DNA from 3 places in the Rossellomorea sp. FM04394 genome. Region 2 is predicted to be linked to each of the others. Evidence: riboswitches for the same ligand, from Rfam matches in the RefSeq annotation. Region 2 holds a riboswitch; each other region holds the start of a gene.

Region 1 (10,565 bases), 500 kb from region 2:
CTTTTACTTTCTTCAGGCTGTCGAACATGCGACTGCGGTCTACCTGCAGGTCACGAACAACAGGGAAAGTGCGCATAGGCTCCAAGCGGATCGGCTGTTCCAGTTGATCAACTAAAGCGGTACAAGACTGTCTTGGTTTCCCGTTGATCACCATTGAACATGCTCCACATACTTCTTCCAGGCAGTTCATATCCCAGTTGATCGGAGTAGTTTGTTCCCCTTTTGCATTGACCGGATTACGACGAATTTCCATCAATGCAGAAATAACGTTCATATTCGGACGATAATCAAGCTCGAACTCTTCTTGGAAAGGGGCTGCTTCCGGGCTTTCTTGACGAGTAATGATAAAACGGACTCTCTTGTTTTCACTCATCATTTATTTCCCCCTTTTTTCTTAGAATAGTCACGCTTACGTGGTGCAATCAATGAAGTATCTACTTCTTCGTAGTGGAATTCCGGTGAATTCGTCGCAGCATTGTATTTTGCCATCGTCGTTTTCAGGAATTCTTCATCATTACGTTCAGGGAAGTCAGGTTTGTAGTGAGCTCCACGGCTCTCGTTACGATTCAATGCACCGATCGTAATAACCCGGGCAAGCTGCAGCATGTTCCACAGTTGACGGGTGAATGTTGCCCCCTGGTTGCTCCATTTAGCCGTATCATTGATATTGATGTTTTGGTAACGTTCCATCAATTCCTGAATCTTTTCATCGGTTTGTTTAAGCTTATCGTTATGACGTACAACGGTTACGTTATCCGTCATCCACTCACCAAGCTCTTTATGGATGACATAGGCGTTCTCAGTACCATTCATTGACATGATCGTGTTCCATTTTTCTTCTTCCTGTTTCACATAGCGGTCGAATAAAGAAGAAGGTACAGATTCAACCGTTTTTTCTAAGCCTTCGATATATTTAATGGCATTAGGACCTGCAACCATACCACCATAAATAGCGGATAGTAATGAGTTTGCTCCTAAGCGGTTACCCCCGTGCTGAGAATAATCACACTCACCAGCAGCGAATAATCCAGGGATATTTGTCATTTGATCATAGTCCACCCATAGTCCACCCATAGAATAGTGAACGGCAGGGAAGATCTTCATTGGCACTTTACGCGGATCGTCACCCATGAACTTCTCATAGATTTCGATGATTCCGCCAAGCTTGATATCAAGCTCTTTCGAATCTTTATGAGATAGATCAAGATAAACCATGTTTTCACCGTTAATACCGAGCTTTTGGTTTACGCACACATCGAAGATTTCACGTGTTGCGATATCACGTGGTACAAGGTTTCCATATGCGGGATACTTCTCTTCAAGGAAGTACCACGGCTTACCATCTTTATATGTCCAGACTCTTCCACCTTCACCACGGGCCGATTCACTCATGAGGCGAAGCTTATCGTCCCCTGGAATGGCTGTCGGGTGAATTTGAATGAACTCACCATTTGCATAGTAAGCACCTTGTTGATATACGATCGATGCAGCTGAACCTGTATTAATGACAGAGTTCGTGGATTTACCGAAGATAATTCCAGGGCCCCCAGTTGCCATGATCACGGCATCAGCTGCGAACGATTTAATTTCCATTGTTTGAAGGTTTTGAGCAACGATTCCTCTTGCCACTCCTTCGTCATCCACCACTACGCCAAGGAATTCCCAACCTTCGAATTTATCCACTAATCCGGCTACTTCATGACGACGAACCTGCTCGTCCAGAGCATATAATAATTGCTGCCCAGTCGTTGCACCAGCAAAAGCGGTTCTATGATGCTGTGTTCCACCGAAACGACGGAAGTCCAGTAACCCTTCCGGTGTACGATTAAACATTACTCCCATACGATCGAGTAAATGAATAATTCCCGGTGCAGCTTCAGTCATTGCTTTAACCGGTGGCTGATTCGCTAAGAAATCCCCACCATAGACTGTATCATCAAAATGTTCCCAAGGAGAATCTCCTTCTCCCTTCGTATTAACGGCTCCATTAATACCACCTTGTGCACATACAGAGTGAGAACGCTTAACGGGTACCAGTGAGAATAAATCTACTTGCGTTCCTTTTTCTGCTGCTTTAATTGTGGCCATCAGGCCGGCTAAACCGCCACCGACAACGATGATTTTCCCTTTACTCATCGTGACTCACTCCTTTTCCTACCATACTTCGAGAGCACTTACTTAATCTATTAGACTTGTATCTATTTCTTCTTATACGAAAGCAAAAATTGCACGCATACCGACAACCGATAATGCTACAAAAATTCCGATCGTAACATATGTAGCAATTAATTGAGAACGAGGTGAAACAGTAATTCCCCAGCTTACGCAGAATGACCATAAACCATTCGCAAAGTGGAAGATCGTTGAAAGAACACCCAGCACATAAAATCCTAGCATGAATGGGTTTGATAAGATGTTTTCCATCATTTGAAAGTTCACTTCAGCTCCGAATGCTGCCGCAACTCTCGTTTCCCATACATGCCATGTAACGAAAATAAATGTGATTACTCCGGAAACACGTTGAAGTAAGAACATCCAGTTACGGAAATAGCCAAACTTACTTGCATTGTTCTTAGAAGTGAATGCAATGTAAATTCCGTAGATTGCATGGAAATACAATGGAAGGAAGATGATAAAAATTTCAAGGAAATAACGGAAAGGAAGACTTTCCATAAAGTGTGCCGCTTGGTTAAATGATTCTTCCCCACCAGTGGCAAAATGGTTCACGACTAAATGTTGTGTTAAAAATAATCCAACTGGAATAACACCTAGCAATGAATGAAGCCTGCGATAATTAAATTCTCGATTTCCAGCCATGATTTACCCCCCTTAATGATAAAATATGAATTCGTTTTCTAATGCATTTTCTAAGAATGACTAGACGACGATACATATTTTATATTGTAACAATTATGTGACATGTTCATTTTACTCCCAAGGAGTGGAAGCGTCAAGAAAACGTATACATAAATTCGACAATATCGCAAAAATATTTTTAATATAATGATAACAAAAAAGATGAGGCATTGCCCTGTTAAATGTTCGAAAATTCAAATAAATATCAAATAAAAGTTATACCACCAAAATATCCCATGGTCATTTTTTTGAGGTATGGGATGATAATTCCCCTTTTCATGTATATAATAGTTTTATAGAAAGAGGGGATTTACTTGGAACAGAAAAAAGAAGAAGTACATCAACCGTCCGTTCCAATCTTCGGATATGAAATTTTACGTGACATGTTGATTCCAGACATTTTAGGAAAGCATACACCCGATATTTTATACTGGGGTGGAAAACAGCTCTCTCGGAAATTCCCCCTTCAGTCATCAGAAGAAATGATATCGTTTTTCGATGAAGCCGGCTGGGGAACTCTTACACTGCTGGAACAAAAAAAGAATGAGATGACCTTTGAAATAAGCGGACCGGTGATAGAACGGCGCCTTGCCTTAAAATCGGATGTCACATTTAAACTGGAAACTGGCTTTCTTGCCGAACAAGTACAGTTACAAAAAAAGTGTGTGGCAGAAGCTGCTGAAGAACTACATAAACGGAGTCATTCAGTTAAAGTGATTGTAAGATGGGACGAGAAAGATAAAGTGGAATAGTCTTTACACAACATACTATTAATACTCTAATAAAGGGTTGCCCCACCAATTGATGGGGCAACCCTTTTTCACTTGTCCCGTTCTCTTCTTGTGGCTGTTATAACGTGACTTCTTCCATTTTCACCGCGTCCAGGTTAAATGCAGTATGTAGGACGCCTGCTGCTTTTTGCATATTTTTCTCGTCTACCACTGCAGATACTTTGATTTCAGACGTGCTGACCATTTTCACCACGATGTCATTTTGGGCTAATACTTCGAACATCTCCGCTGCCACACCCGGATTTGAGATCATACCAGAGCCTACGATCGATACTTTGGAAAGCTCACTTTCATGCTCAACATGAGTGAAGCCTAATTGCTCTTTGTTCCGTTCCAGAACAGCAAGGGTCTCCTCCAGATCTTGTTCTTTAATCGAAAATGATAAATTGGTTGTATTCTGATCGGTCTGGCTTTGAATAATGATGTCTACATTCAGATGATTTTGGGCTAAAGTGGTAAACACCGAAGATAATCCCGTCAATGCGTTTCCAAGTCCAAATACAGTTACACGTGTAATTTCACTTTCAAAGGCTACGCCTCTCACAATCAGGTTTTGTTCCATGCTTGCTTCCTCCTCAATATACGTTCCTTCAACTTTTTCAATACTGGACCTGACTTCTAACGGGATTTGATAATTCTTGGCAAATTCCACTGCCCGTGGATGCAGGACTCCAGCCCCTAAATTAGCCAGTTCCAGCATTTCATCATAGGAAATGGACGGTAACTTCCTTGCTCCTTGAATATAACGCGGGTCTGTTGTGTACACCCCGTCTACGTCTGTATAAATGTCACAGCGCTCAGCTTTCAAAGCAGCCGCAATCGCAACGGCAGTGGTATCCGATCCGCCGCGGCCGAGCGTTGTGATTTCACCCGTTTCTGTCATACCCTGGAATCCTGCTACGATCACAACTCTCCCGGATTGAAGGTGATGCATCATCTTTTCAGTATGAATATTGGTAATCCTCGCATTGCTATGAACGGATTCTGTTTCGATCCCGGCCTGCCAGCCAGTGAATGAAATGGCATCATGTCCTGCTTGGATCAGAGCCATCGTAAGGAGTGAAATGGTCACCTGTTCCCCTGTTGAGAGCAGCATATCCATTTCTCTTTTACTCGGTTGTGATGTAATTTCCCTCGCCAGTCCAACGAGGGTATCCGTCGTTTTACCCATGGCGGATACCACCACCACTACATCATTTCCTCTTTCTTTTTCTTCTGCAATTCTTGACGCAACATTTTGAATTCTTTCTACAGAACCTACTGAAGTCCCACCGAATTTTTGAACAATAATACTCACAGCTTCTCCCTCTTTCTAATTGAGTGCAATTTTACGACTCATTTTTTGATGGTGAAGAGTACAATCACAATCATCCTAAACGTTCATGGAACAGGCTCTTTTCCAAAGAAAAGCTCCTGTGCTGGATAATAAAAAAAGCAATGAGAATAGTATCTCATTGCTTTATGAACATACAGCAGAACAGACAAAATAGGTTCATCGGCATTGTGAGATAGCTCTCCAAGATTGAATCATCTTGACAATCCTACATTTCTTAAACGTAGAACCAGCGGAATCAGCATGAGTCTGAAACCACTTCGGCGAATCTCCCCTTTCCAGGCATCTCGACAGAGCTCATACTCCTCTTTGCCTGTACTCTTGAAGCTCGCACCTCTATCACCACTTTAAAAAGTGATAATGTTATAAATTTTCGTTAATTATAGCATAGGGGGAAAATTGATTCAATGTCTAATTGAAACAATATTTTATTTTATTATTCATTGGTGAGCAGTCTTGTATGAGCATGCGGTGGTTGATTTCCGCTTCAGGTGCTCGCTTTCTGCTGGCGGTGGTGAGCTTGCTAAGCTTTGTATAAGCGGTAGTGTGATGACATGGACCGTTCCTTTTCGCTCCAGGCACAATATTCCCCGGGGAGGAAGTCGAGCCTCCTCGGGCTTTGCCCTGCGGGGTCTCGACTTTTCCTCTATCTCCCGCAGGAGTAAAGTGCCTTCCGCTACAATCCACTCAGTGCTTCTAATGAAACAACAGTTTCTAATATCCTTTATTTCAACTTCTCAGCCAAAACCTTAGCAACGGCTTCAGGAATCCCTATCTCAATAAATTCCTCCACCGTTGCTTCTTTCATTTTCTTCATAGATCCAAAGTGTTTGAGGAGTTGCTTCTTCCGCTTTGGTCCGATGCCATCAATTTCATCAAGAGTAGATTGGAATGCGCTTTTCCCTCTGAGTTGTCGGTGGAAGGTGATGGCGAATCGGTGGACTTCATCCTGGATCCGCTGAAGCAAGTAAAATTCCTGGCTTCTCTTTTCAAGAGGAATGATTTCCAAAGGATTTCCATACAGCAGTTCCGATGTCTGGTGCTTATCGTCTTTTGCAAGGCCGCCAAGTGGGATATCCAACCCCAATTCATTCTCGATGACATCCCTCGCCGCTTCAATCTGCCCTTTCCCACCATCGATGATGATGAGATCCGGTAGAGGGAGACCATCCTTCAAGACTCTCGTATACCGTCTGCGAACAACCTCACGCATGGAATCATAATCATCAGGACCCTTCACGGTTTTGATTTTGTACTTTCGATATTCTTTCTTCGCGGGTTTCCCGTCAAGAAACACAATCATGGCAGATACGGGATCGGAACCTTGGATATTCGAGTTATCAAATGCTTCGATCCGGAAGGGAGTATAAATGCCCATATGTTCCCCAAGGCGCTCAATTGCCTTAATCGTTCTTTCCTCATCTCTTTCGATCAGGGCGAACTTTTCTTCCAGGGCCTGCTTCGCATTTTTCTCGGCAAGTTTCACAAGCTCCCTCTTCTTCCCCCGCTTTGGCTGGGTGATTTTCACGTCTAACAGCTTAGCAGCCAATTCCTCATCAATCACTTCCGGCAAAAATATTTCCTTTGGCTTAAAGTGATTTGATTTAGAATAAAACTGTCCTAGGAACGTAAGAAATTCATCCTCCGGTTCATTGTATAGAGGGAACAGTGACACATCCCGTTCAATGAGCTTACCTTGTCGTACGAAGAATACTTGAACACACATCCAGCCTTTATCGACGGAATAGCCAAAAACATCTCGATCGGTGAAATCGGTCATGGTCATTTTCTGCTTTTCCATCGTCGCTTCAATATGGAGAATCTGATCGCGGAATTCCTTCGCTCTTTCAAATTCCAGATTTTCAGATGCTTCATTCATTTTCACCGTAAGTTGATTCTTAATGTCCTTGTAACCTCCATTTAAGAATCGGGAAATTTCGTCAGTCATTTCACGGTACGTATCTTTGCTCACTTCTTTAATACAAGGAGCAAGACATTGGCCCATGTGATAGTACAAACACGCCCGATCAGGAAGGGTGGAACATTTCCGTAACGGATACAGACGATCCAGCAGCTTTTTGGTTTCATTAGCGGCCCCTACGTTTGGATAGGGACCAAAGTACCGCCCTTTCCCCCTTTGAACTTTACGGGTAGTTATGAGCCTTGGGTGCCTTTCATTCGTTAACTTAATAAAGGGATAGCTTTTATCATCCTTTAACATGACATTGTACTTAGGATCATATTTTTTGATTAGATTCATTTCGAGTACAAGGGCTTCCAGATCAGATGAGGTCATGATATATTCAAAGTCCTCTATTTCGCCTACCAATCGTTGAGTCTTTGCATCATGAGAACCCGTAAAATAGGAGCGCACACGATTTTTCAATACTTTTGCTTTTCCCACGTAAATAATCGTGCCTTGCCTATCCTTCATTAAATAACATCCGGGCTGATCTGGTAATAAAGCTAATTTATTTGTTATGGTAGGGTTCATTGTCTCTCTCCCTTCTTGTCCACCCATTTATAGACCGTGATGGTTGAATAAACAGGATCGAATAACTCCTGTGAATGAAATGATTGGACTTTTTCTATTTTTCCATTAAGGTCTTCAATACCCTGTTGTTTAAACCCTTTAACCACTGCATCGGTCAGATAGACCTCTTTTTGTGTATGCTCAATGTCTTGAAGAAATTGAGCATATGTTAACACACGGTTATGTGAGTACGGAGCATCAAGATACGAGTATACTCTTGTTTCTTCCCATGTGTACACCATAATGGGGCTTTCATCATTTTTCTCCTCGAAAAATGCCGCAGTTTGATATACGGCAGGCGGAGAAGAGTGGTAGCCTGACAACAAACTCACACTTGTTCCTATATGCAAAATGAACCACAGGCTCAGCACGATCATCTTCAAGATACTAAGTTTTTTCATCCATACCATTAATAAGAAAAAACCAAGTAATAAGGACAAAGGCAGAATATGTCTCGGCTTATCGATGTTTTGAGCAAATAGGCCCCAGAAAAAATAGGAGCTGAATGCAATCAGAAGCAAAGTAACGCCTGTACCAGGTTTCGTCCACCTTCCTCCATTTTTGACAGTTACTAAAAAGAGAAGCAGCGTGATGACCATGATAGAAAGTGATTGAGTAAATAATCCGTTCCAACCTATATTGATAAATATATAGTTCCCTAATCTTTCAAAAAATCCTGTATCGGGCTCTACTGTTCCTCCCCATTCAGTAAAGTGTCCGTCTGTAAACCCAAAGGCAATCTGCAGCAGGGTCTTTAGACTTCCTGCATTGGCCGCCAAAGCCGATAGCCATACTCCTTGAGAAAGTAGGAGGAGAGTGAGATGAAAAGCGATGGCTTTCACTTTTTCTGAACCATTTCCACTCTCCTTCCAAAACACAAACCAATAGTATAGGATCCCCGCACCAAAACCGATGTAGGATAATCGTATACCCATCAAAATGGCAAATAGTAGAATGGGAAGAACAGCCGCATCCTTCGTTTTCAGTATGACAGCCCGGTGCAGACTCCATAGATACCACCATAATACCGGGATAGCCGCACCTTCACTCATGGCTTGAACGGTCATCGCACTTGGGTAAGAAAGGGAAAATAGGAAAAGCGTCGCAATGATCGCTTTCTTTCCCGCAAGGTAATGTCCAAACAGCCAATAAACAGGAAGAATCGAACTAACCAGCATAATCGTATTAAAAAGCTGAAGGGATAGAACCGCGTCATCGATAAAGGTGTGAACCATCATTCCCCCGAAAATGAAAAAAGGGTACCCCGGAAAATGAGGCTGCATCTTCAATAAATCAAATTCGAGGACTCCCAGAGCATAATCGACTTCGTCCCAGCTGGAAGCATAGGGCGGAAGGAATATAAGTCTATATATGAAGTACAGGCTGAATACAGCCAGAATACTTATCATCCATTTGTTAATATGTTTATCGATCATTGTTTTTCTCCTGTTTCTCTCCAAATAAAAACCAACTCAGTTTGAAAACCTTCTTAGCCTATTGTAAGGCTTTCTAAGAATGGTTTCCAATCATGAGTTGGTTCAGGGGGATTTAAGCATTTATTGAATTCACATCTTCTGATTTCTTGATCGTCTTTTTCTGTTGTTCCATCCCGGCAGGTACGGACTTTCGTTTAAAAGGATTAATGAGTTTATCCGTTCGGATCAAGTATATCCATAAGAATACGAATCCGAAGTAGAACCAGTAGGCAAGAACCTGTTCAATCGTCGGGTTGTGGCTGTAGCCGAACATTGCCGCCATGAACAGACCGACTTGACCGCTGATCAGAACATCATTACCTGTGTCTCTCTCATAGTGAAGCTCATCTTGAAAGTGCTCAGGCATGATCTCCACAAGATTATATACTTCCGCGGGTTTTCCTTCTGCTGTTGTATATAAAGAGCCCATGATCCCAAGATCCTGCAGGATTCCAACTCCTTGAACAAGTAAGCCCGCTGCGATGAACATGATCAGCAAGCCTGTCACATTAAAGAACGTTTTCAATTTGAATTTCATGGCACCTGAGAAGAACGCATATCCAAGAACCATGGCAAGTAACAATCCACTAAGCGCTCCGTAGCTTGTGAATACCTTCGTTACGTCCCCTCCACTGATGGCAGCGAAGAAAAACACGGTTTCGACACCTTCACGAAGAACAATGAGATAAGAGTGAATAATCATGGCGGATACACTTCCTGCCGTCAGTGCCGCATTGATTTTCTTCTCCATCTCCGTGTTGATTCCTTTAGACTGTTTCCTCATCCAGCCAACCATATGAGTTAAGAGGAGTACAGAGGCAAACATGATTCCGACCTTCAAATATACTTCCGCTCCAAAGCTTGCAAAGCCTGTCAGGACGACTTGGAACAGTAAAGCGACTAAAAAGCTGGATACAAGAGCAAGCAATACTCCCACGTAAACCCATTTCTTATATTTGTCTGCTTTCAGCCTTGTAAGGTAAGAAAGAATCAGCCCTACAATCAGAATAGCTTCCAAAGACTCTCTCAGTGTGATCAAAAATGCTTGGAAATCCACTTTGTTTCCCCCTTTGTTACCTCGGTGCTACTGTTTATTTTTACGTTTATTGATGGTAATCAGAACAATGAGAATCAAAATAAGTGCAAGTGAGAAGTAAAGCCAGAAGCTTGAACTTCCTCCTTCACCTATCCCATCTAAAAACCCAAGATTCTCCTCATTCAAATGACTTTCGTCCGCTTTTTCAGAAGGAATGGGAAATAACGGTCTCAGGGTTTTGATGATTGACTCTACTTCTTTATCGAAAGCCTCGGGATCATTATCCTTGCTTCCGATCCCAAATAATCCCGGATTGCCCAAAGAATTTAACGCAGAATCAAATGAAGCATAAATTTTATCCGCATCTTCCTGACTCTTTTCTTCCACCATATGTGGCTCTAAAACGTTAAAGGTCCCTCTTGCCTTTGCAAGGAGAAGCTTTGCCTGGCCATAGTCATCAAACTGCTCTTGGGCAAAATGCAATCTTCTTTCGATATTCAGCATCAATGCTGCTCTCCAGCTTTCTAATAAAAGATCCTTG
Region 2 (10,565 bases):
AGAAAACAGCCATGTCTGTTATTCCCCGTTGGTACCACGTCTATGTGACCGATGACAAGAGCCTGATGCGGAATGTAGAAAACCTGGCCAAGATGGATAGCGATAGCCGTAACGCAAACACGGCCATCGATGATACCATCAATCTCATGCTGCAGGATTCTCCTCAGGGAAGAAATGTAGACGCAGGTGAAAATCCAAATGGTGAAATGACATCTGAGAAATACGAAATGCAGGACGACGATGTCCACAAAATTAACAAAGACCGCCAAAAACGAAAAGACAACACAGACAACATGGTCGATTAATAGTAAGGCGGAGGCTGCAGAGTGACGAAGCTTTTTGGCGTAAATGCCGAAAAAAGCACTCTCTGTCATTCTCTCCTTCTCTGCAAAAAGGACTGACTGTCGGAGATTTTCTCCTTCAGGTCAGTCCTTTTATATATGAAAGATTATGCTTTTTGAACTTCTTGCTCTCCGGCTGCCTGTCTTGCTTTGGCAGCTGCGTTCACTTGCTCATCTGCATGATAAGAAGATCGAACAAGTGGACCTGCTTCACAGTGACTGAAGCCTTTTTCCATCGCTGCTTCACGTAGTTCAGCAAACTCATCCGGGTGATAATACTTCTGAACTTTCAAGTGTTTCTTAGATGGCTGCAGATATTGACCTAATGTCACAATATCAACATGGTTTGCACGCAGGTCATCCATTGTTTCAAGGATTTCTTCCTTGGTTTCCCCAAGACCGACCATGATACTTGATTTTGTTGGGATATCCGGGTTTAATTCTTTAGCTCGGCGCAGGAATTCCAATGTGCGGTCATAAGTAGCACGGGCTCGAACTCTTGGAGTCAAGCGGCGAACGGTTTCGACATTGTAGTTCATAATATCTGGTTTTGCATCCATCAATGTTTTGATGTTATCGAATACTCCACCCATATCGGAAGGTAATACTTCAATGGAAGTGAATGGACTTTTACGACGAATAGCACGAACCGTTTCAGCAAAGACCTGTGATCCACCATCTTTCAGGTCATCACGGGCAACCGCTGTGATTACGACGTGCTTTAGATTCATTAATTGTACGGAATCAGCAACTCGTTCCGGTTCTTTCAGATCCAATTCAGTCGGAAGTCCTGTTTTAACGGCACAGAAACGGCAGGCACGGGTACAAATATCCCCAAGAATCATGAATGTAGCTGTCCTTCTGGTTCCCCAACATTCATGGATATTAGGACAACGAGCCTCTTCACATACTGTGTGAAGGTTGTTTTCACGCATCATCTTCTTCAAGCCCATATAATTATCGTTCGTATTCAGCTTAATTTTAAGCCAATCCGGTTTACGAATATGTTCATCTTTCTTGCTCATACCCCTCATCTCCAATCCTAAATAATTCTGACTTAGGCAAAGAGTGAAACGCTTTCTAGATCGTTCATCTTATGTAAAAAAAGCCATCATCAATATACTTCTTTTGTCACTTTATCATACTAAAAATGTGAAAACAAGCATGTGATACCCTATTACCATTTATTGATGATTATGAATCCCGATGAACGATACAAACTAGAAGTAGGCCCCTAAAAATGGAGGGATTATTTTGTACAAACGATTGGTATTTACCTTTGTAGCTTTTTGCATATTCATAAGTCCTTGTCAAACCTTTGCAGCAGAAAAGCTGACAGACGAACAGATCCACACAAAGAGAATGGAGTTATTTCAGAAAAGCGAGGCACTTACCCAAATTCCCTGGTACTATCTTGCTGCCGTCGATCAGTACGAGCGGAGTCTTCGTTTTGCCCGTAAAGATCGGGAAAAACCCTCTTCTCTTATATCTATTTATATGGAGCCTGAAAAGTGGGTCGGCCCTCTAAACCCTGATCCGGAAGATGACAATCCCGAAACCATCACTCTATTCAATGGTATGGGCCGGGATGGAGACTTCGATGGAAAAGCAAGTCTGAAGAGTGATGAAGATATATTGGCTTCTTTGACAGAGTATATATTGCGGTACGGAATTGACCGGGATAATTTCAAGCTTGCTCTTTGGGACTATTACAAGCGTGATAAAACGGTCAGTATCATCATGGGAAATGCAAAAATCTATAAGCAATACGGTACAATCCATTTAAACCAAAAAGCCTTCCCCCTTCCCCTCAGGTTCAACTACAGCTACCGAAACACTTGGGGTGATGCCCGTGGCTGGGGAGGAAGACGAATACACGAAGGGACGGACCTCTTTGCTGATTATGGTGTCCCTGTAAGAGCGACATCGTATGGAATCATCGAGATGAAAGGATGGAACCGATATGGAGGCTGGCGGATAGGGATACGTGACATTAATAATACGTATCATTATTTTGCTCACCTTAGCGGCTTCTCTAAAGACCTTCACGTAGGACAAGTGGTTGAACCAGGAATGGTTATAGGCGGTGTTGGGAGCTCAGGATATGGACCTCCTGGAACATCGGGAAAATTCCCTCCTCATCTGCACTATGGGATGTATAAGGACAATGGCTTGACGGAGTGGTCCTTTGATCCATACCCCCACTTAAGAATGTGGGAGCGTCAAGACAGAATCAAAAGCAAAAAACGTTAAAAAAGCAGACAATGGTTATCCCATCGTCTGCTTCATCTTTTTACACCTGTTTTTTTGATTTGGAAACAGCGTTCATGATACTAGCTGCTAATCCACCCCAGATAATGACCATCCCAACAATCATCATTATAATTGCACTACCAGTCATGTCAGCTTACCTCCTTATAGCTCTCAGCTTCTGTTTTTGCATGCCAGCGTTTAAAGGAGAAAGCAACACCGGCAAGGATTGCGAATCCTGCAACAAACCAACCACTGTAAAGAATGAAGGCATCTGAGTAACCTCCGTAGTTTCCAGTTTCAGTTTCAAATTCTTTTAGCAGGTTCATTTTGAATAACCCGAACATCATCCATCCAAGGACGATTGGTGTGATGACACCCAAGCATACCTTCCACCATGCACCCAGCTGAATATCAGAGATTCCATTGGCGTGGGATTGGAATGTACCTAACTTGCGCAGGAACCAGGCAATCACTACTACTTCAACTAATCCAGCGAATGCTACACCGAACTGGTTAATAAAGTAGTCTGCCGCATCCAGGAAGAGTAATCCGCCTTGAGTGGCAAATAAGATAGAGATGATCGCAGAAAGTCCTCCACCGAATAGAACGGCTTTTGTACGGGAAATTCCGAACTTCTCAGAAACACCCGCTACATACGTCTCTGTAATCGAGATGAGTGATGACAACCCTGCTAATACAAGTGAAGCGAAGAACAAGAATCCGAATAAACCGTTAAGGGCCGGGAATTCATTAATGATTTGCGGGAATACCACAAACGCCAATCCAACTCCCCCGCTTACTACTTCCTGAACGCCTACACCTTGGGATTGAGCCATGAAACCTAAAGCAGCAAATACTCCAATACCTGCTAATAATTCAAACCCTGAGTTACTAAAGCCTGTAATGAAAGCGTTATTCGTAATATCCGATTTCTTCGGAAGATAGCTTGAATACGTAATCATGATTGCAAAAGCGATTGATAAACTGAAGAAAATCTGCCCATATGCTGCCACCCATACACTTGGATCAGCAATTTTGCTGAAATCCGGTTTGAAGAAAGCATCAAGGCCATCCAATGCTCCAGGCAAGGTTAGAGCGCGAACAACAATGATTAAGAACAAAATGACTAATGCCGGAATGAAAATCTTATTCGCTACTTCGATACCCTTCTTTACACCCTTGAAAAGGATCCCTAATGTAATTACCCAAACCAATACAAGTGGAATGAATACTCCAGGAACGATACTGCCTGTCTGGCCTGGATCAACGGTAAGCTTTAAATAGTCATTGAATAGGAATGTCTCTGTATCCTTCCCCCAACCCAGATTGAAAGAAAATACACTGTAGGACATCGCCCATGCGATAATGACGGCATAATAGGTGGAAATGACAAAGGCGATTAATACCTGCCACCAGCCAAGCCACTCTGATTTTCTATTAAGACGGAAATAAGATAGCGGTGCTGAGCCACGATACTTGTGACCTAATGTAAATTCAAGTACTAATAATGGAATTCCCGCTGTTAGAAGAGCGAATAAATAAGGAATAAAGAATGCTCCTCCACCATTTTCATACGCTACTGCCGGAAAACGCCATATGTTTCCCAAACCGATTGCTGACCCGACAGCAGCCAGAATAAATCCTGCTCGTGTTCCAAACTGGGCACGATTCTCCATCTTGGTCCCCCCTAGTTCTTTTCAACTACCATATTAAGGTATTTGAAATTTTTATATTTTCAGATTATTTGTAATCTAAAGTCAGTATAGCTAGTTCCAAGACAATTGTCAAAGCTATTTTTAAGCTTAGAGTAAGTTTTTTTCAGATGGGGACAGGTACTATTTCACTATATGAATTTTGTCGAAACATGAAGAATTGACGTTCGGAAAGGTTGAGAGGGCTTTTGGGATACCACCATAGGTTTTAACCCCCCCCTGACAACAAGTAAGAATGTATAAAAAAACCAGAAGCCAATGAGCTCCTGGTTCTTCATTTAATTATTGTTCTGAAACAGCAGGTTTTGCTTTTTCACCAAATAGAAAAGCGAATGCCACGATTAAAATAATCACAACTCCTAAACCAAATAACGTGCTGCCCGTGAATCCAAGTACAAGATATCCAATTGAAGCAGCAACCGCTCCGATCAATGCATATGGAAGCTGTGTAAGAACGTGATCGATATGATTGCTTCCTGCCCCTGTAGAGGAAAGGATGGTTGTATCCGAGATTGGAGAACAGTGATCTCCCAACACGGATCCGGCTAATACAGCTGCCATAGCAGGAAGTAAGATACTTACATCTGTCGCTGCAGCAATTTCCCCGGCGATTGGAAGTAAGATTCCGAAAGATCCCCATGAAGTTCCCGTCGAGAATGCCATGATTCCGGCAACTAAGAACAAAATGACTGGAAGTGCCTGCATCGGTAAGCTTGATTGTTCAACCAGACCCGCAAGATACGTACCTGTTTGCAATTGATCGATCAATGTGACGATCGTCCAGGCGAAGATAAGGATATAAACGGCAGGTAACATGGATTTGATTCCTTCCACTACTGCTACTCCAACTGCTTTACCTTCGATTCCTTTCAAGGTGACTTGACGGATGAAGAAGATCAGCGCAACAAGGAGACCGAATAATCCACCATATAATAAAGATTTCGTTACATCTGTATTTTCAAAAATCGGAAGGATGTCAAATGATCCGACGGCTTGATATCCTGTCCAGAGCATCATTCCAATTGTACCGACAACAAGTGCTACGATCGGCCAGACAAGATCACCAACTGATCCTTTCGAGCTGACAGGCAGATCATTTTTCAATTCTCCTGGAATTTCTTTTTCAGGATCATAAAGGGCCCCTGTTTCTAGGGCTCTTACTTCATGCTCTTTCATTTTTCCGAAGTCCAGTCCTTTAGCAGCAACCATGATCACAAGCAGGACAGCTGCCCAGACGTAGAGGTTCATCGGAATCATTTGAACGAATGCTGAAAATGCTGTGTATTCTGTGATGCTGTGAGTAGCCAAAATGGAACCGATAATCCCGATGATGTACGCTCCCCAGCTTGAGATTGGAGAAACGACACAAATCGGTGCCGATGTCGAGTCGATGATATAGGCTAGTTTGGCTCGTGAAATTTTGTGACGATCCGTGATGGGTCTCGAAACCTGGCCAACAGCAAGGGCGTTAAAATAGTCATCAATAAAAATTATGATACCTAAAACAGCAGCAAGAAGCTGTGCACCTTTTCTTGTTTTCACACGTTTCATCGCCCATTCACCAAATGCGCGGCTACCGCCGGAAATGTTCACAAATGCTGTGATCACACCTAGAATGAGTAAGAAGAAAATAATATAGACATTCCATGTGTTGAGTGCTCCATCTGCGACAAAGATGCCTTTAAAGGCGTCCCACATAAAGCTGAATGTTTTCGTAATTGAGAAATCTGCTAACAGAAAGGCAGAAGCAACGATTCCTACTCCCAATGAAAGTAGAACCCGTCTCGTAAGAATAACCATAAGAATGGCTAAAAGGGGTGGTAATAGTGAGTAAATCGTGTTTTCCATAGTGTCCTCCTCCTATTTGATAGGGGGGAACCATCGTAGCATGACAGAGGATAATAAAAAAAGGCAACGATAGAGAAACTATCATTACCTTAGTAAGTAATTTAAGTGCTCCATCACGATCTGTAGCTCCCCATTATAGAGATTCCCCTATAATGACAGTGTTATCCTTCTTCAAGATAACCCCAGCAAATACACCTTCGACATGCATATTTACTTCGGCAAAAGTTCCCTTTCATCTGTTCTCCCAGTTGTCATCCTCAAACAGCATACTCTTGAACTCTGCGCCTCTACCCCATCGGACTGATGATGTGGTGTGTTATAAAATTTTCTTTATTAATATAACAAACTATCATTCTTTTGACAACTTTTTTTCCTGACTAATTTGTGGGAATTTCAATGGATGGGCTGGATTCCCCTCCACCATTGTTATAAAACTGTGGTACATCCAGGTGAACGGTACCCATGGCAACCAGGATATCCTGCTTGATGGTTTCCGTTTTCGTTGCAAATGGAATGATGATCTGGACATTGACTTCAAGCTCGACAAACACTTTTACAACGGCATTATTGATCCCGAATTGCTCAACGGTAGTTTTAATATCGGAACGGACATCTCCGATCGAATGAAAGCGTATTGGTACCTTTGGACCCAGATTACCGAGTAACACGTTGTTGGTCGCCTGGCCAAGAGGCACCGAGTAAGTGATTCCCTTCGATGTTTTAGATTTCCCTTCATCAATTTCAACTTCGGTTATAAATTCAAGGTTTTCTAGATTTCCTTCCTCTGCTTCTTGCAGGTTTTGCTGTACTAAGTTTGTGATTTCTGCCTGAACCCGGTTGATTGTTTGAGTATTGTATTTAAATGAAACAATATCGCCTTCTGTATTCTTCACTTCTTCCGTTATGTCCGAAATGTCGAGAACATCGGCAATTTTTTTGTTAATTGCTTTATTGATAACCAGCGTACCGATCCTGCTGGTCTGGGTTTCGGCATAAGCAAGCAGTGTCGGTTTTAAACCTTTATTAATGATCCACAATCCGAAACCAGTGGAAATCATAAAGAAAAGAATCGTAATGATCATCACATATCGAAAAGGTAGCGGCCCTCCTCTTCGGGGTTTGTATGTTTTGAACTTTGACAAAAAAATCCCCCCTTACAAGCTATTTGTATGCACAGTAAGAGGGGTTTAACGCAAAAAAATTATTTAATTTTCAGGGATTGGGGTTCATAATCCGGATCAAACCCGGTAATCACCTTATCTAATTCCGTACTTAAATCAATGGGATAAGGAGTTTGTAATTCCTGTCCGGCCTCTTCGATGATCCGAATCACCGGTCGATCCGTCACCCCTTTATTTTGTTCTGTCACTATTCCTTTTCGGCCGTCATTCAGCTCCACGACCATCCCATTTGGATAGATGGCAACTGAAGCCCTGAAGGCTTCGATCACGTTTGTATCAAACAGGGTGCCGCTGCCTGCGTATAATACCTCTAGTGCTTGATGTGGAAGCATGGCTTTTCTATATACACGATTGGACGTCATGGCATCAAACACATCCGCCACGGCGATGATTTTTGCGAAAGGATGTATATCCTCGCCTTTGATACCCCGTGGATAACCGGATCCATCAAGGCGCTCATGATGCTGATAAGCGCAATGAGCAATGATCAAAGACACAGAATGAAGCTGTCTCAGAATCTCAAATCCGTGTTCTGAATGCTTCTTAATTTCAGAGAACTCACCTTCTGTCAGCTTACCCGGCTTCAAAAGAATCTCCTCAGGCACCAGCATCTTACCGATATCATGTAAAATCGCTCCCACCCCTAACTGCTCGAGCTGTTTAGTAGAAAGCTTGAGTTCGAGACCAATGGAGAGCGTATACAATGTAACATTAAATGAATGGTGAAAGATATAGGAATCATATGTGAAAACATCTGTCAAAATGGTTAGGAGATCATGATTCGCCTTTACTTCAGACAAAACTACATCTATCACCTGCTTCAATTGTATAGCACTATCTTCGATCATGAGCGTGCTAGGGGGCGCATTCGATGCGCTTAATTGATTAAAGGCCATTTCAATGTTGTTTACAGCCTGCTGTCTCACCTTATTTGAAACGGTTCCATTTACATGGATTCCCCTTGAAAGCGAGTCTTCAATATAGACATACTGAATACTAAGCTCCTGCAATCTATAAATCATGCGTTCTGTTATCGGAACGTTATCATGAATTAAAGCTTGACCTCTCATGTTATATACGGTTGTAGCTAGAACCATGCCCGGTTTCAAAGCCCTAGTTGATATAAGCCTCATAGAATTCTCCTATGTAATTCTTTCATTTTTCGACAAAATTTCCTAGTATCTCCATTATAAAGGATAAAAACGTACTTGCAAGGTGTATTTCCTTATATATTGTTAATTATTCATGAAAGAATATTGACGGTGATCCCTGCTACCAAACAAAAACCCGGCGCACCGTTTTTACTTTTGAGGCGCAAACATCAAAACATAAACCTAATCATAACGGAAACTTCGTAATTTCCATTCTATAATTCACAGTGTATTTCACTTCAAAAAGGGGGCTGAGATAAAACTAAAAAACCGCCGTGTAGATACTGACTATTTCAGTGTAAACTCTTAATACCGCTAATGATTTCCGTGCAAGACTTCGCTTTCCGCGGGTAGCCCGTGAGCCTCCTCGGCAAGCCTGCGGGGTCTCACATAAGCTACATTTCCCGCAGGAGTCTTCGTCTTGCACTCCAATCAAACGCTGGGAAGAGCTAAATTGAAATGACATTTGAACAAATTAAAAATCCGAACTAATTTGCCTCATAAAAGACAAATTAATTCGGGTTTACTTGGTCTAAAACACGTTAATCCCAGCCTCTATTTTTTAAACGCTTTCTTCCATTAACGCCCCCTTTAAAGGAACAACTCAAAATCTAATCCATTTCCATAAAATCGATAAAGGGTCTTTCATCTTCCTGGTCCTTTGTCCGATAAAATTTTAGAACTGCTTTCTCATACTCGTTTTCAGCACTAAAGTTTTCTTGATAATTCTCCCCAATATAAATTGCACGGTATTTATTGCCTTCTGCATCTAAAACATCCATAATTCCTGAAGAAAAGTGGTCATTTAACCCAGAAAAACTATCTGCAACAGACAACCTAGCTGCTTCTTCACCCACCTCTGCTATCTTTACCTCACTGTATCGCATTTTTTTATTGTCCATTTCTTCTCTCGTTAAAAGTGTTCTTTCTGGAACAGCTTCTTCCTGTGACACTTCTAGCTTCTCATAAACAGTTGAGTCCCTAGAGTCAGGAGAACATCCTACAAGTAACAAAACAACCATAATTAAATACATACAGTTTTTGATTTTTATGCCCCCTTTATGAATTAGACGAAAGCCAAATTTATTAAGTTTTCGATACTCCATTAACCTGCCCGTTAATTGAATAGTGGTAATTAAATTATTATTACTAAACTTTAACATTTTTTTAGATAAACTTTTGTTGTTACTCTACAAAATCAAAATGTTAATCTCACTAAATTTACATACCCTACAACAATTACTTCCGCCCTTGTGAACTGGGAGGTGAACCCGCATATGATTTAGCAACCGAAACTCATGTGACACCTTTTATCTCAATAAAAAACGCACTGTGAATTTCATTGTGAAATACAGTACGTTTTGCTTTGATATTTACTTGTTTGCACCTCTGAAGTTACCAAAAGTGCAGCTGATCCTCTGACACTTATATCATTTTTAACAACGCATCCCGGCCGATCATGCCCGGTTTGATGCCACGATTTTCTGCTTCAATGGTGATGGATTCCAGAGGGGCATCAAGAAGCTGGTCGATTGTTTTCACACCGACTGCTCTTCCTGCAATGATTCCTCTGTCTTTCAATTTCTCATTTAGTAATGCTACGTCCAGTGCTCCACACATTATATATCCTATATCACTCGCCACGACGAGGAGATTGGTTTTTGGCAGTTCAACAGAAATCGCTAAAAAGGTATGTCCCTGAATGGTAATCGGAGATACATTCATCATGTTTCATCGCTCCTTTCACTCATATGTATGATGCGGAAAGGGAAACGGTGAAACATTTACTGCTTTAATTTCCATTCCAGGACATCTCGTAAAAACTCAGGCATAAAGTATTTTTTTTCGAGTCTTTGAAGGTCAGGAAAGAAGTGTCCAAACGTGAACATATCAGGCAAGGCAAGCTTGTACACTTTCTCTGAATCGATCGGATTGTGATCGATTAAGATTTCATGGTCTTCAACTTGAATATTCGTGTAAACAAATCGACCCATCACTTTGCCCCTGAATCCTAACCCTTTCACTTGAAGATGAGGCCATTCCTCATTAAATGTTTGTTTAATGATTTCCTTAAGCTCG
Region 3 (10,565 bases), 1.9 Mb from region 2:
TACGGCAACCTTGACTCCCTCTCCTGTATAGCCTTGTTCCCAAGCGGAATCCGTTCCGATTTGCGGCACACTTTGATCAAGGGCTGCTTCCACACGGCCATCCAGCCATATTTTTTCGACCCCGTATTCAAATTTAGGAGCTATCTCCGTTTCTTTCTTTTCACTTTGAACAGTGACGTCTTTCCAGAATGTTTCTGCCTGCTTCTTCTCTGCAGAAAGGGCCGCTCCATTAATACTTTCCAGGTCTCTCACTTTCTTTGATCCTTTTGGGGCAGGAGTTGCTGAGAAAGTCTTAGCCTTGGTTTCTTTATATTCTGCGATGACGGGTACCGATGCTTGATTCTTGTCATCATACCCGTACTCTATCAATTTCGTAATATTAAATAAGTCTTCATCCATTTTCCCTGCGGCCATATAAGGCATGGCCGAGTTCGGGAATACAAATGTTTCGTCTTTAATGGTCATAACCCTGACACCTTCGCCATTCTTGTCAGCAGACTCTACATTGATGATTTGTTTGCCGTTTTGGAGGGTGGATACCTTCACCACATCGCCTGTGATAAGGGTGATGATGTGCTCCCCCTTGATGTCCGCATTTACATCGGTTGTTGACTTTGAAGGAGCAGCATCTTTGGAAGAGACACCTTGGGCATCCGCTTGAAACATAGGGCCTGAAATCATCGTAGCGGCAATCGATCCAACGAGAAGTGGTTTCAGCTTTTTCATGAACATTCTCCTATTCTATTAAATGTTGATGGTTTCATATGAGCAGACTCTTGTTGGGAAAAAATGAAGAAGGTATGTAGTCCTAATAATTCAATTGAAAGAATGGAAGACTACCAGAATGAGAATAAAACACCACCTCCAACTAAAGGTCGTTTTTCGAAGTTCTGAGGATGTGATAGGTAAGGTTTCTTGAAGTCATGTAGACGCTATGTGGTTAATTGAATTGTAAGTCTAACCCCGTCCAGTTCTCAATTGGGGTTATTTTCCGGGAGGAGGGAACTAGCCCTGTAGTGAATGTTGGATTGTATTCAACTTTTTTATGAAAATTGACACATCCTTGCAGGTTTTTAAGACTGGATATCGAGCGGAGAGATTGGCTGCACTGAAAACTCCAAAGAACTACGCACAAACCTGAATTCTTTCATATAAATTCGTTCATGGAGAGGTCATGACCAAGATCAATATCCTGCGTGAAGAATTTCATATCATCAACGAATACATTTCCATCGAACATATCAATACCCACCTAAAGTCCCCTGAAAGTTTACTAAAGAAAGGTATTCAAGAAGGTTAGATAGAAACAGCAAGACGTACCTTTATACGATCACCAAAACCACGCTGCTAAATCATAAAGTCAATTGTGGCTTGATGTCCCCGAGTCCAGTTCATATTTTTTCATGCAGCTTTCTGAAGAGGATGATTGATAGAAAAAAAGCAGGCGGAACCACAAAGGATTCAACCTGCTCTCACGTTACCATTTATCGGGGCTTTCTGAATGGGATATTAGACCTACCATTATAACCTAAATCCTGTTTTAAATATGTCTTCCCTTAGTTATCTCCTCTTCAATTGGAAGGTGGATCATTCTTCACCGGTCATTCCGAACTAAATCTGCATACGATTCACGCTCGATCACGACCCGCGATTCTCCATCCTTTACAAACACAACAGCCGGTCTTGGAATCCGATTATAATTACTCGCCATGGAATACCCGTAGGCTCCTGTACTGAACACAGCCAGAATATCTCCGTAATTCGTCGGCGGCAGCTTCAGGTCCCAGATCAGCATGTCACCGGATTCGCAGCATTTCCCGGCAATGCTTACAAGCTCCGTGCATTCCTCTTGTGGACGGTTGGCAAGCACTGCATGGTATTTCGCCTGGTAGAGAGCAGGGCGGATATTGTCCGTCATCCCTCCGTCGATCGCGACGTACGTACGCACACCGGGAATGATTTTCTTCGATCCCACTTTGTATAAGGTCGTACCAGCTTCCGCCACCATGCTTCGGCCCGGCTCCACCCATACTTCAGGGAGGGGATATTCATTCTTGGCAAAATAGGTCTTCACACTATCGGTGATCCCCTTCACATACGTTGGTATCGGCAGAGGCCGGTCTTCTTCCGTGTACCGGACACCGAATCCTCCGCCGATATTCAGTACCGGCATCGTCACATTAAATTCGATCCGGATCCGCTGCAGGAAATCAGCCAGTACTTGAATCGCCTGATCAAACCCTTCCCGTTCGAAAATCTGGGATCCAATATGAGAATGCAGCCCGAGTAAGGAAAAGTATGGCTTGCGGAGAGCTAACTGAATCGCCGTATTCGCCTGTCCGTTGGAAATGCTGAATCCGAATTTCGAATCCTCCTGACCCGTCGTGATGTACTCATGTGTGTGTGCTTCCACACCAGGCGTGACCCTGATCAGGATCTGAACCTCTTGCTCACGCTCCTTGGCCAAGTCATGCAGCAGTTCAAGTTCTAGGAAACTATCGACGACAAAGCAGCCGATTTCGGCCTCAAGAGCCATGAGGAGCTCCTCTTCCGACTTGTTATTACCATGAAAATGAATACGCTCCGCTGGAAATCCTGCCTCAAGGGCCGTATACAATTCCCCGCCGGACACAACATCCAGGGAGAGATTTTCCTGCTCTGAAAGACGCACCATCTCTTTACATAGAAATGCTTTACTCGCATATGCCACCTGATATTCCAGACCGCTTTCATTAAAGGCATCCCGGAACAATTTCGCATTCCCACGGATCATTCCCTCATCATAAACCATCAACGGTGTGCCGTATCTTTCGACCAACTCACCTGTCCCCATCCCACCTATTGTTAAATCTCCTTGAACATTCACATCAACTTTACTCATATCCTAAACTCCTTTTGACTCTCTCCAAAAAAACACAAAAAAACCGTATGAAGTGATGCTCATACGGTTTATCATCAAAAGTTTTGGAAACATGATGAAGACTATGTATTAACATCTCTTCAATAGTTCTCCACAACTTTTTCATTGTGACAGTCCAACATTTATTCAATGCTGGCCCAACAAAAAATAGAATTGGCTATTTTCTGCTTCGGCGATCTGCCTTTCCCAACTTATCCCGGAATCCATTATTCTCAAAGATGGTACTAATCATACTCGCGCCTCTATTATCAGAGAGTGACGTATTATTTTGTTTGCATTACTATATCATTCTCTTGAAATAGTTGTCAATTGGTTTTCGAGAGAGAAATAGGCAAAATCCCCGGAATGGAGCCCGGGGATTTCGTGAATCATTTTATTTCAGTTTGATTTCGAACGGTTTCATTTTGACCGGCTTATCATTTCTGCTCAATGTCCCGAATGGAACAATTAGAGAGTAGTCCTCAAGGTTGGCACCCTGAGGCAATGTGAATGTGGATTGATAGCGATGATTTTCCTTATCCATGGTTTTTGTTGCAGCACTTCTGACCATATGATTTAACATCACATTATAATCCAGTCCCCCCTTTGCATTTCGTTTGATTTTATTTGAGGGGATCACCTGAATAAATTGAGCAAAATTCTCTAAAATGTCATATCGGAATTGTTTTTCTTTGATGTGATCAATGGTGAAATCGACTGTCACCTTCCCTTTTACGTTTTGGATATCTTGTATCGTGACCTGATAACCAAAACGAGGGCTCTTCACCTGCAATGGAGGTGAACCCTTTAGTGAGGTGATGCCGTCTGCATCTACGCGCTTCATATGAGCTTGGACCTGCAGCGAACGGGCCTTGTCACTGAGTTTACTCGTAAAGAGTTCTCGGACCGTCTTTTGAACTTTACCATCGATTTCTTTGATATCGAGTGTATCTGCACTGGACTTCGACAGACGGTTCCCTAAGTCATCAAACACAATCAGATTTAACGTATCCTTCCGAGACTCCACCGAATATGTATACTCCAGTGTAGTCGTAGCTTTTCCTTTAGTAATGGATGTCACTAGCAGCTCAAATTCCCCATCCGGCGATTCTGTCCTTGCATCTGTTTGGATTGTTTCAGACGGAATCCTCTTGACCGGTACATCAAAAGTCCAGGTCCCGTTTACATCTGCCATGTGGGTGAAAGTTAACGGAAGGGTGAAGTTTTCCGGCGGTTCTTTCCCGTCCCGGTAGAATTCGATCGAGCCAATGAACTCATCCCCATCTTTTTTAAGACCCGAGCTCCCGGATCCCCATTGATTCTGATCTTTACCGTCGAAGAGATGATAGCTGTAGCCGCTCACCGGACGGTTCCCTTTGTCCATATGTTCGATGGAAAGCTCATCACCCTTCGCCTTGAAGGTGACCCCGATGACGTTCCCGTCATAATATGTGCTTGTAATCGTTACATCGACGCCATTGGAAGTGGCGGCCTGATTAACTTCCGTCACTTTATCGCTGAAGTAGAGTTCTTTTCCGATATCGGAACCGACTTTTTCATAAATGCCACCCAGTACAGGCAGTTTGGCCAGTGCATTATTAACAGGTGCGAACAGGAAGCCCGATACGAGAACCATGGAGGCAGCAGCGGTGGTAAAAGAGGCACTTATTTTGGCCGTTTTTTTACGGACCTTTTGTTTTCTACCCTTTTGGATTCCTGATGAAATCGCCTCAAAAACCTCTTCTTTTGGCACCTCGATGGTGTTCATTTCTTTCTCAAACCATTTTCTGTCCATATTGATTCACTCCTTCCAACAGCTTTCTTAATTCCAACTTTGCACGGTGAAGATACGTCTTAACCGTTCCTTCAGGCGTATCCATCGTCTCGGAGATTGTCTTGATCGACTGCCCCTGAAAGTAAAATAAGATAATGACTGTTTGATAGTGTTGATTCAAGGATGCCATGGCCGTGATCAAATCGATCCGTCCCTCCACATCCTTGTCTTCTGTAATGAGGGCACTGTCGAGAAAATCATCCCCCGTCAGGACGAGTCTGTTTTCCTTTTTCAGAAAGCTGTATGCCGTATGGATCAGGATCTTAATCAGCCAGGTGCTGAAATACTCCGGATTCTTCAACCGGGATATCGAGGTGAATGCCTTGCAAACCGTCTCCTGCACAACGTCCAGCGCATCTTCTTTATTTCTCACATATAGGAATGCCGTCCGGTACAGCTTTTCACTTTCTGAGTGGATCAGCCTTTCAAATGCCTGTTCATTCCCTTTAATTGCTTTTTTCACAATTTTTACATCCATTGATTAACCTCCTGTCATTCATTAGAGTCGGGTGGGGTGGGAAAAGTTTCAAGGAATTTTTTTATGGGGTGTCGTGCAATGTAGACTGAGGTTGTTTACCATTTATTTCAAAAAGACGCATAAACTATGAAAAACGACGCAATAAATTTGAAATCGACGCAATTCACCTCGAAAATGACGCAATCATGGACGACTTCGACGCAATTAAGTAGCATGGATGGGATCATACGCCCCCAAGATTGAATGAAAATGAGCCAAAAGCCAAAGAAAGATTGAAAAAACCTTTTTTATCTTCCATCGTAAGGCTTTTCACTTAAAAAAGAAGCTTATCCCCATCGATAAGCTTCAATCTGCCCGTCCCGTATAAATCATCACAAAATGCAGGACCGCTTCCGTTGATCCCATATTGATGTAGCTGTGGCCTTTATCTGCATGGAATTTGATCGAGTCATACTGACCGAGCTCAAAAACGTCATTCTGCACTTTCACTCGTACTCTCCCTTCCATGACGGTGACAAATTCAATCACCCCCGGCTGGTGGGCATCGGCACGGTATTCACTGTCCGGTTTCAGGAAAGCCCTGTGGGTTTCCAATGAGCTATAGCCAGAGGAAGTAAACATCGGTTCCAGGGTCAAGGACTCATTGGCACTGATCACTTTGCTTCCTTCGTTTTTCCTGGAAATCTGAACTTCCTGTTTTTCCACAAGTAGGGCAGAAATCGGGATCTCAAGTCCGTTCGCGATTTTCCAGATGATCGTCAAAGATGGATTCGCCTCTCCCCTTTCGATCTTCCCCAAAGTCAATGTACTCACATCGGTCATGGCTGCAAGCTCCTGCAGTTTAAGGCCTCGTTCATGTCGTATATGTCTCAGTGTCATTCCGACGTGTCGGGCCAATTTTTCCGGGTCCTGCCACGTCAAACCGTCATTGCTCATATTTCCACCTCTTTCTATAGTCAATGCTTTGAAGTATATTATAATATATATATAATAAACTATAGTATATGTATTAGAAAGGAGTGCTCATCATCAAGGAACTAACTCTAGGTACCATTTCATCTATGTTCTTTGCCGTCACCTTTATTCTGAACCGGTCCATGGAACTTGCCGGTGGAAGCTGGATGTGGAGTTCGTCCCTTCGCTTCCTGTTCATGCTCCCTTTCCTTTTCCTTATTGTAGGTTTAAGGAAGAATGTAAATCAAGTCTGGATTGAACTGAAGAAGAAACCATTCGAGTGGCTGATATGGAGTTTTGTCGGGTTTGTACTCTTTTACGGCCCTCTCACTTATGCGGCAGCGTATGGACCGGGCTGGCTCGTCGCGGGTACGTGGCAATTTACCATCGTCGCTGGCATCTTGCTCGCTCCCTTGTTTTATACTTCCGGGCCAGTCAGACGCAGGCACTCCATTCAAAAAAGGGCTCTCGCCATCTCATCGATCATTTTAGTTGGGGTAATGTTCATTCAACAGGAAAATGCCAGTGGTTTGTCCTTTTCTGCAATGGCCGTTGGAATCTTACCGGTGATCCTTGCAGCTTTTGCGTATCCACTCGGAAACCGGAAAATGATGGAGGTATGCGGCGGGAAGCTTGATACCTTTCAACGGGTACTGGGAATGACGATGGCGAGCACTCCCTTCTGGCTGATCCTGGGTTGCTATGCGTTTGTTAAGGTGGGGGCACCCAGCACGGGTCAAGTGACGCAATCCTTTATCGTCGCCATTTGCTCCGGGGTGATTGCGACCTCCCTCTTTTTCCTTGCTACGAACTTGGCGAGGCATCATCCCGGGAAGCTTGCCGCAGTGGAAGCGACCCAGTCCACCCAGATCCTGTTCGTCATCATGGGAGAAGCAGCAATCCTGTCCGTTCCCTTTCCGTCAGGATTCGCCCTGATCGGCATCCTCCTGATCATCGCAGGCATGATCATCCACACCGTGAACGTAAAAAAAATGAATGCCGGTACGATTAAGCCGGTGAAATCAGCAAGCTAAAAAGGAGGAGCACCCTGGGGTGCCCCTCCTTCCGTTTTATTTAAAAACCTTTCTTCTCATCCACTGAGTTGCAGCCCATTTATCCCCGATGACAACCGGTGCCCCGCCATGAAGAGTCAAGTCGTTCAACTCCTGGTTATCATAGAAATATTCGAAGTAAACCGCCATTCCCTTTTGGGGAGAAACAGAGAAATTCAATTTCGGGAAGTACGTTTCCCCGCCTTCTTCCACATCATTCAAGTACATGACAAGGGTGCTGATTCTAGGATTCTTCACCGGCCGCGATGATGCCGAGAAGAAATCGAAGTGGGCCTTGTATTCCTGACCCGGTTTATAGTTAAGGATTTGAAGACCTTCCCCGTGCTCGACGGGTATATTCATAATTTGAGAGACTCTCTTTTCCACTCTAGTCACAACATCATGTTCGCCTTCTTGAAGGAAAACGCTGCTACTCGTTCTAAGTTCATCGACAGTACGGGTATTCCCTATCTTGGAACGCTGCACACGATCCTTTGAAAGCTGGATGAGTTCATCACATTCTTCATGACTCAACACATTGCCAAGAACAACAATCAACGGCTCCTCCATTTTTGCGATAATCTGAATTTCCCTGTCTTCCGTCTTGATCTTATTCCCCGTATGGTGAAAAATCGTTTGTTCCTTTACAGCTATTTCAGTAGTATCCATTGCCAACTTTCATCAACCTCTTATCGTATTTTTAACATTCTGAATTCTTATATTGGTGGAAGCATCCTTTGATTCTTCCAATCTAGAAAAAACGATAGCAACAATAGGCAAAACATAACTGTAGTCTTTATTTTGGCTGGCGGTTTCCTCCTGCGTGTGTATTTTTATATATTTTACACCCGGAATGAGGGTAATTCTATCTTTTTTTTAGATGAAAAATAAGGGGACTGATGGGATTGGGAGGGATTGTAGGATTGGCGTGGGTGCGGGGGCGTCACAGAAAGGACACGGATGGGTTTAATGCATCGTTATAATACCTTTTCGACCAAAGTAAGGAGTGGCGATTTCACTAATATTCACCTATAAAAAAAGAGAACAGCAAGGAGCTGTTCTCTTAACCCAATTAATATTTCAAAACTGGCTTCTGCCACTCATATCCTTATTGAGGAGGACTGAAAGGGAATTTATCGTCGATATTTTCATTTTATCGGCGATATTCTTGAAATAACGGCGAAATCACCATTTTATCGGCGAAACCCGATTTGAGGCAAAGGTCCCCTGTCCATCTGAGGTCCGTCCCTTCTTCTATATTTCTAATCCAGCTTCACATTCACCCGGTCGTCCACATATTTCGTTGTACTGTAGCCTTCGATTTCAAGCTTGGTCGGTGTTATATCTTCCTGAGAAGAATCGTTATAAAATTCGATTGTTTGGACCGTTTCAAAGTAGCGGGGTTGATCCAATGAATCATACTCATATATATCAACTTTTTGTACTGTACCGTTTTTATCCATTAATACACCATCAGTATCACTGACTCCCATCGAGATATTGTCACTCCTTAAAAGGTCGCTTGAAAAGCCATAATTCACCCTTTCATAGGCACGGTCCTTCGATACATCGTGCGTCAGAATCACCTTTGCCGGATTTCCGGCCCTGATTTCATCAATGGAAATGGTGTTTCCGAGATATTCAAAGGTTTGCGGCATATCCTTGGCAGCATCGAGTTCGATCGTTTTTCCCTCGTCTACGGATAAATGGATGGAACCAAATTGAATGTTCACCTCTTTCGGATTTTCAAAATACAGGGTATTGAAGCTGGATGCAAACGAATTCCATCCGTCCTGATCGAAGGATTCCACAAAAATATTGTTTCCAAAGAGATCTGCCTCCACCTTCTTCTTATCCGTTTCAAGAGCATGAAAGGTCATGACATCAATCCGTCTGTCCCTATCCTGATTCTGAAAACTGTACTGCAGGAGGGTCGTGGTCGGAGCGATCGTCAGCTTATCCAGGCGGACCGGAATCCCTTCTATATTGATTTCTTTATCCAGCTCATGCACCCGGGATGATTGCTTTGTAAACGGAATGTCAAAGCTCCAGTCCCCTTCGGCAAATCTCATCTCCCCACGGTACCCCCCTTCCTTTTTGGGGTCCTGAACGATTTGCATGAGCCTTGCCACATTCAATTTAATGGTTCCTTTATCCACGGAAACCGGCAGGAGACTCATAGTGCCCCTATACACATTTTTCTCTTCATTTTGTATTTCGTCCTGATCGACGGGAGGAGAGTAAAACATGTTTTGCACATCACGCATCATGACGTCATATTCATTCTCGATATGGACACCTTCATGATTATTCATCATATATCGATTTTCTTCCTTGGTATCCTCTATTTCATAAAAGACAAGGGTCTGTACATCATCGGCGACGACACTCTTGATGGTGATTTTCACCCCATTGCTTTCCGCCTCAAGATTCAGACGTTCCCCAAGGTCATGCTGGAGAATGGCACGCAATTGTTCATCCTCTTCTGTCCATGCATAGTAGAGACTGGAGAATCCACCTGTCACAAATCCTATAGATATGAGGATTGCGAAAACACCTGCGAAGGCAATCCCGATTGACTTCCGCTTCTTTTTCTTCCTCTGCCTTTGTACTTCTCTTTCCTCCACCTTACTCTTGACCTTCTCCATGAATCCAGCAGGGATTTCCACGGAATCTGCCATTCCTGCCAAGGCAAGCACCACTTCCTGAAAAGTGGCCAAATCCTCCTGACAGCCCTGACAATGGTAAATATGCATCTCAAACTCTACCTTTTCCGGCCGATCCATCGACCTTCCCAGGTAATCAAGATAATGCCTATGAAATTCCGGACAGCCCCCGTAAGAACCTTGGACCAACTCTTCCCTAAGCTTCCGCACGCCAGAGAAAACACAGGATTTAACCTTCTCTACTGAAATATCAATAATTTGCCCAACCTCTTCATAAGTGCATTCATTGAAATACGTTAAAGCAATCGCCTCTTTCTCCTGATCCTCCAATTGGTGTAAAGCTTGAAAAAGCATTTGATCCGGGTTCTGACTCTCTAAAGCTTGGAAACTCTTATCTTTAGAAAGCACCCGACCTTTTTGTATAAAATAAGAAACTGCCCGTAGTTCGAATGAAGCCCCTTTTTTAAATTGGTGTAATTCATTATGTATGATCATGATCGAACGATAAAATATCTCTTCCAGATCCTCTTGCTCCCTTACATACATCCGCCCCAGGGCATATAAAGACTGTCTATGCTGCACAAACCAATTCATGACCGATTCCAAGTCCTTTTCCCTCATCCCGCTGGGCAAAAAGGGAGCTGTTTGCGGTGTGACCATATGTGTATCCCCCTCTAAATAC

Evidence for each region. A riboswitch is a leader RNA that binds a small molecule or an ion and turns the genes downstream of it on or off. The one in region 2 is predicted to bind lysine.
Region 1: it holds a riboswitch for lysine, as region 2 does, so the genes downstream of both, ACCB35_RS15850 (aspartate kinase) here and ACCB35_RS18335 (Na+/H+ antiporter NhaC family protein) in region 2, are expected to answer to the same signal.
Region 3: it holds a riboswitch for lysine, as region 2 does, so the genes downstream of both, lysA (diaminopimelate decarboxylase) here and ACCB35_RS18335 (Na+/H+ antiporter NhaC family protein) in region 2, are expected to answer to the same signal.

The regions. Positions count from the first base shown of each region.
Region 1 is NZ_CP168654.1:3,122,513-3,133,077, forward strand. It holds gene sdhB (succinate dehydrogenase iron-sulfur subunit) at 1-373, opposite strand, end outside; gene sdhA (succinate dehydrogenase flavoprotein subunit) at 373-2,136, opposite strand; gene ACCB35_RS15840 (succinate dehydrogenase cytochrome b558 subunit) at 2,209-2,817, opposite strand; gene ACCB35_RS15845 (YslB family protein) at 3,171-3,608, shown strand; gene ACCB35_RS15850 (aspartate kinase) at 3,706-4,944, opposite strand; lysine riboswitch at 5,149-5,327, opposite strand; gene uvrC (excinuclease ABC subunit UvrC) at 5,705-7,474, opposite strand; gene ACCB35_RS15860 (nucleoporin-interacting protein) at 7,471-8,949, opposite strand; gene ACCB35_RS15865 (FTR1 family protein) at 9,062-10,045, opposite strand; gene ACCB35_RS15870 (hypothetical protein) at 10,073-10,565, opposite strand, start outside.
Region 2 is NZ_CP168654.1:3,620,429-3,630,993, forward strand. It holds gene ACCB35_RS18310 (YhcN/YlaJ family sporulation lipoprotein) at 1-305, shown strand, start outside; gene lipA (lipoyl synthase) at 449-1,366, opposite strand; gene ACCB35_RS18320 (M23 family metallopeptidase) at 1,596-2,594, shown strand; gene ACCB35_RS18325 (methionine/alanine import family NSS transporter small subunit) at 2,635-2,742, opposite strand; gene ACCB35_RS18330 (sodium-dependent transporter) at 2,744-4,270, opposite strand; gene ACCB35_RS18335 (Na+/H+ antiporter NhaC family protein) at 4,589-6,154, opposite strand; lysine riboswitch at 6,270-6,452, opposite strand; gene yunB (sporulation protein YunB) at 6,532-7,296, opposite strand; gene ACCB35_RS18345 (HD-GYP domain-containing protein) at 7,356-8,405, opposite strand; gene ACCB35_RS18350 (hypothetical protein) at 9,098-9,649, opposite strand; gene ACCB35_RS18355 (YunC family protein) at 9,912-10,214, opposite strand; gene ACCB35_RS18360 (bifunctional UDP-sugar hydrolase/5'-nucleotidase) at 10,271-10,565, opposite strand, start outside.
Region 3 is NZ_CP168654.1:1,020,773-1,031,337, reverse strand. It holds gene ACCB35_RS05225 (S8 family serine peptidase) at 1-726, opposite strand, end outside; gene ACCB35_RS05220 (hypothetical protein) at 1,175-1,300, shown strand; gene lysA (diaminopimelate decarboxylase) at 1,595-2,881, opposite strand; lysine riboswitch at 2,997-3,173, opposite strand; gene ACCB35_RS05210 (DUF4179 domain-containing protein) at 3,294-4,694, opposite strand; gene ACCB35_RS05205 (sigma-70 family RNA polymerase sigma factor) at 4,675-5,211, opposite strand; gene ACCB35_RS05200 (helix-turn-helix domain-containing protein) at 5,557-6,147, opposite strand; gene ACCB35_RS05195 (multidrug resistance efflux transporter family protein) at 6,240-7,199, shown strand; gene ACCB35_RS05190 (2OG-Fe(II) oxygenase) at 7,236-7,886, opposite strand; gene ACCB35_RS05185 (DUF4179 domain-containing protein) at 8,480-10,543, opposite strand.